Regions from separate parts of the Duganella sp. Leaf61 genome, predicted to be linked through region 1. Evidence: predicted binding sites of a transcription regulator. Region 1 holds the regulator's gene; the other holds the start of a gene.
The links. Region 1 encodes FNR, which switches genes on or off when oxygen is low (the NO sensors DNR and NnrR bind a similar motif). Its sites were predicted from a motif close to TTGATNNNNATCAA; they were not measured.
Positions count from the first base shown of each region.

Region 2: a site for FNR is predicted at 1,131-1,144, ahead of cqsA (alpha-hydroxyketone-type quorum-sensing autoinducer synthase). Genes of this name have one in related genera too.

Region 1 covers NZ_LMLM01000023.1:264,152-266,548, reverse strand. Annotated here, with positions in the region: gene ASF04_RS14200 (FixH family protein) at 1-360, shown strand, start outside; gene fnr (fumarate/nitrate reduction transcriptional regulator Fnr) at 410-1,168, opposite strand; gene ASF04_RS14190 (putative peptide maturation dehydrogenase) at 1,374-2,397, shown strand, end outside.
Region 2 covers NZ_LMLM01000012.1:276,703-279,099, forward strand. Annotated here, with positions in the region: gene cqsA (alpha-hydroxyketone-type quorum-sensing autoinducer synthase) at 1-1,052, opposite strand, end outside; gene ASF04_RS10255 (sensor histidine kinase KdpD) at 1,219-2,397, shown strand, end outside.

The DNA of each region.
Region 1 (2,397 bases):
AGCCGCGACCGCGTGGCCAGCGCCATGGGCCTGTCGATGACGATCGGCTACGACGCCAATCGCGGCGCGCTGACGGGCCAGGTGCAACGCGCCAGCGGCGGCGGCATCACCGAGCGCCTGCGGCTGCGTCTCGCGCACGCGACCTTGCCCGACAAGGACATCGAAGCGACCGTGCTACCCGATGCGGCGGGCCGCTTCGAACTGCCACTGGCCATGCTCGAACGCAGCCGCTGGGTGGTGCTGGTGGAAGGCGAAAAACGCGACTGGCGCCTGGCCGGCGCGTGGACGTGGCCGAAGGAGCGCGGGGTAACCTTGGTGGCGGATGTGGCGCCTGTGCAGCAGCAGGCGCCGGCGCAATAGCCGCACAATAGGCGCCGGGGCACAGGCATGCCTCTGGCGCGCTATCAGTTCAACCGCAAGTCTGGGTACCGGCCGTAATCGCCTTGAGCGTTTGCGGCTGCAGCAGTTCGATTTCGCGGTTGCTTACCCGGACCAGTCCTTCTTTCTTGAACTTCGACAGCAGGCGGCTGATGCTTTCGATCGTCAGGCCCAGGTAGTTGCCGATCTCCTCGCGCGACATGCGCAGCTGGAACGCGTTGGGCGAGTAGCCGCGTGCTTCGTAGCGCGACGACAGGTTGACCAGGAAGGCGGCGAAACGCTGGGTGGCCTGCATATTGCCGAGCAAGAGCATCACGCTTTGCTCGCGCGTGATTTCCTGGCTCATCATGCGGTGGAAGTGGCGCAGCAGGGTCGGCATTTCGGCCAGCAGTTGCTGCAGGGTGGCGAACGGAATTTCGCACACTTCGCTGTCTTCCAGCGCCACCGCCGTGCAATGGTGCAGGTCGGTGCTGATGGCGTCCATGCCCAGCAGTTCGCCGGCCATCTGGAAGCCGGTGATCTGCTCCGCGCCTTCGCGGTTGACCTGGTAGGTTTTGAAGTGGCCGAGGCGGATCGCGTACAGGTTCTGGAACGGGTCGCCAATGCGGAACAAGGTATTGCCGCGCGCGACCTTGCGCCGGCGGCCGATGATCTGGTCGAGCCGGTCCATGTCTTCGTTGCCCAGTCCCATGGGCAAACACAGCTGGTGCATGCTGCACGTGGCGCAGCTGGCTTTGAGGATGTCGATTGTGGCGCCGGGCAGCACCAGCGATGGCAGGTCTTTGATCATGACCGCTAGTGTAGACCATGATGCGCCAGGATGGTGCGATGCCGCACTGCCACCATCGGGTATTCCGACGTGCATTTCACTTGCATTGTGCAAGCAAATGACCGGTGAAAATTCCGCCCGTCGCCACTTTCCCGCTGGCGAAGGATACGCTAGACTGGTCCTCGTTATTGCCGATTTCTCAACTTGAGCAGGAGAGATAAAGACCATGAATCTACGCCGCTGCGCCGTGCTGTACCTCGAACCCCGCGAAGAACTGGACATCGACTGGACCGCCTTGTTTGCCGGCACCAGCACCCTGGCGGCCAGCACCCGCTGGCTGGCGCTGGCGCCGCACCTGGACCGCGAGATCGAAGTCGATGCGGCCGACCTGGCAATGCTGGCCGATGTCGGTGCGTCGGTGTGGACCGCGCGCGACCAGGTCGTCGAACGCCATGGCGCGGCAGTCGTGGACCGGCTGCTCGCGCACGGCCTGCTGCTGGCCGAGGATCAGGGGCAGCAGCAAGAGCAGGCCACCGCGCAGGACGCCCTGCGCGAACGCGACGACACCTTGCGCACGCTGCACTGGCGGCCGCTGGCGGCGCTGGCGCACACGTTCTCGCGCTGGCACGACGTACGCAGCGACACCGGCATGGAGGCGCCCAGCTTCGAGGAACTGCTCGAACGCCACGGCAATCCGCCACCGCCGGTGCAGCAGGTGGCCAGCATCGGCGCGGCGGTGCCGCTGCCAGCGCCCGCCGGTTTCCTCGACGAGGTACTGCTGCGCCGCTACACGGGCCGCAACTACGACACCAGCGCCAGCCTGCCGCTGGCGGTGGCGGCGCGCCTGCTGCAACGCACATTCGGCGCCCAGGAACTGCGCCACATCGGCCCGCACGCTAACGTCCTGAAAAAGACCAGCCCGTCGGGCGGCGGCCTGCATCCGGTCGAAGCGTTCGTGCTGGTGCAACGGGTGGACGGCCTGGCGCCGGGCTTGTACCACTACCATCCGCTCGACAACACGCTGGTGCCGCTGCGCGCGACCACGCAGGACGAAGCGGCGGCGCTGGCGCTGCAAATGGTGGCGGACCAGTACTGGCTGGCCGGGGCGGCGATGCAGGTGGTGATGGTGGGACGGGTGGAGCGCTCGTTCTGGAAATACCGCAACCACCAGAAGGCGTACCGCGCAATATCGCTCGATGCCGGCCACCTGTCGCAGACGTTTTATCTGCTGGCCTCGGAAGCGGGCTTGC
Region 2 (2,397 bases), on a different contig from region 1:
TTGCGCAGCGCCAGCGTTTTCGGTTCCGGGCCCGCTTCCAGGGCGATGATCTGCTCGGTGCCGTCGCTGACGTTGTAGCCGAGCGCACCGAGTTCCTCGCGCAGCGCGCAGGCCTTGATGTGCAGGGCCACGCGCCGCTCGTCGGCTGCCGCGACAAAGTCGATGGCGGCATCGAACCACGCCAGCTCGTGCCGCAGCAGGCAGGAACTGAAGATGGCAGGGCGCGACTCGGACAGGAAGTAGCCCTTGAATTTGCTGGAGCACGTGATGACGCCGGCGCGCCCGGCAAACGCCTTGGCCAGCGACGCCGTGCGGAAATGCACGCGGTCCTGCAAGCCCAGCGCGGCGACCAATCCGGCGCCGCGCGGACCGTGGGTGCCCAGCGAATGCGATTCATCGACGATCAGCACGCAGCCGGTCGCCCAGGCCAGATCGACCAGTGCCGGCAATGGCGCCACGCTGCCATTGGTGCTGTAGAGCGCATCGACCGCGATTACGCCGCGTCCGTGGCGCGCCACCTGCCGCTGCAGATGCTCGAGGTCATTGTGGCGGAACGAGACCGGCACGGCGCCGGCCGACTGCACGCCCTCCCACAGCGAGGCGTGGGCCTGCATGTCGAGGTACACCGGCAAGCCGGGCTCGGCCAGCGTCTGGACCAGGCCAACATTGGCGGCCCAGCCCGACTGCGCCAAAATCGCGTCCTCGGCACCCATGAAGCGCGCGAACTTGTGTTCGAGCCGGTGCTGGGCGCTGCCCTCCTGCAGGTACACCGCCGACATCAGCTGTTCGCTTTCGCCCCCCTGCAAGGCGTTGACCTGGGCCCGCACCAGCGCCGGCTCGCCGGCCAGGCACAGGTAATCGTTACCGGCCAAAAATACCGAGCCCGCCTGGACCGGCTGCCAGGCATGCGGGTGCTCGCCGCCGAGCAACTGTTCAATCCGCGTCACGTGATGCGCATCCATGCGCCGGCGCACGTAATCCGGCATCAGGTGTTCGGCAGCAAACAGCGAAGGGTGAAACAAGGCATTTTGGCAAGTGTTAACGTTGGTCATGATATTTTCCTGTTTTGAAATGGTTGTGTTTTTTTATGAAACTATTCCGCACCTTGATGCATAAAAATCCTAAACCAGTTGATCAAAATCAACGACCTATTTGATATGCCAGAGTGCGTTGCAAATCCGGGCGATGATAAGTCTCACAGACAAGTAAATCCTTGCCATGAAGCAACCACTGCAAGAATCCTTCAAGCGTTGGAAGACGAGCGTGCTGCAGTCGCTGCTCCAATACCATGGCCGCGAAGACCATGCCACCGTGCGCATCTTGCTGCTGGCCTGCATCGGCACGGTCGCCATGCCGCTGTACTACGTGATCTGGCAGCACTTTTTCCCGCAGGAATACGAGAGCCTGCCGCTGCGGCTGGTCGGTATCGTGCTGTGCGCGATCGGCCTGTTTGCGCGCCAGTTCAGCCGCCGCATGCTGGACCTGTACCTGCTGGTCACGCTCAGCTACATCTTCCCGTTCTTCTTCACCTTTATGTTCCTGATGAATCATGCGTCCGGCGTGTGGAGCGAGTCCCTGCTGATCGGCCTGATCGTGCTGTTCCATTTCGACACCAGCGTCGCCGTCAAGGCTTACCTGATCGGCACGGCGGCGGCGGTGGCAGCGGTGGCCATGGTGGGCGACACCGCCGTCCTCGGCAGCCGGCTGGTATTGCAGCAGTTGCCGATCCACTGGTTCACGATTGCCGTGCTCGCTGCTGCCAAGATCAGCCGCGAGGTACTGGCGCAGGAAAAACTGGCGGGACTGGGCGCCGGACTGGCGACCGTGGCGCACGAACTGCGCACGCCGCTCACCAGCGTGGACGCCAATGTGCGCGGCCTGCTGCGCATGTGCTCGGAAAGTGCGGGGCCGCTGCCGGCCGACCGCGTGGGCACCGTCGACGCGCTGGCGCGGATCCAGTTCGAGGTGCGCCACATGAACCACATGATCGACCTGTTCCTGCTCAGCGCCACGGCGGTGCGGCGCAGCCTGCGGCCGATCGAGACGGTATCGATGGAAGCGGTGGTGGCGGCGGTGCTCAAGCGCTACCCGTTCGTCAACGCCGGCCAGCAAAAGCTGGTGGCGCTGGAGGTACGCCGCAATTTCAGTTTTGCCGGCCAGTCCGAGCTGTCGGTGGTGATCTTGCTGAACCTGCTGAGGAATGCACTGAAAGCCATCCAGCGCGCTGGCAAGGGCCGGGTGCGGATCGTCATCGATGGCGGCCATGCGCCGCCGCGCCTGCTGTTCATCGACACCGGCTGCGGCATTCCGGCGCAGCAGATGCCGCTGATCTTCCACCGCTTTTATTCGTTCCCGCCGCACAACGGCGCCGGTATCGGCCTGGCGCTGTGCCAGGAA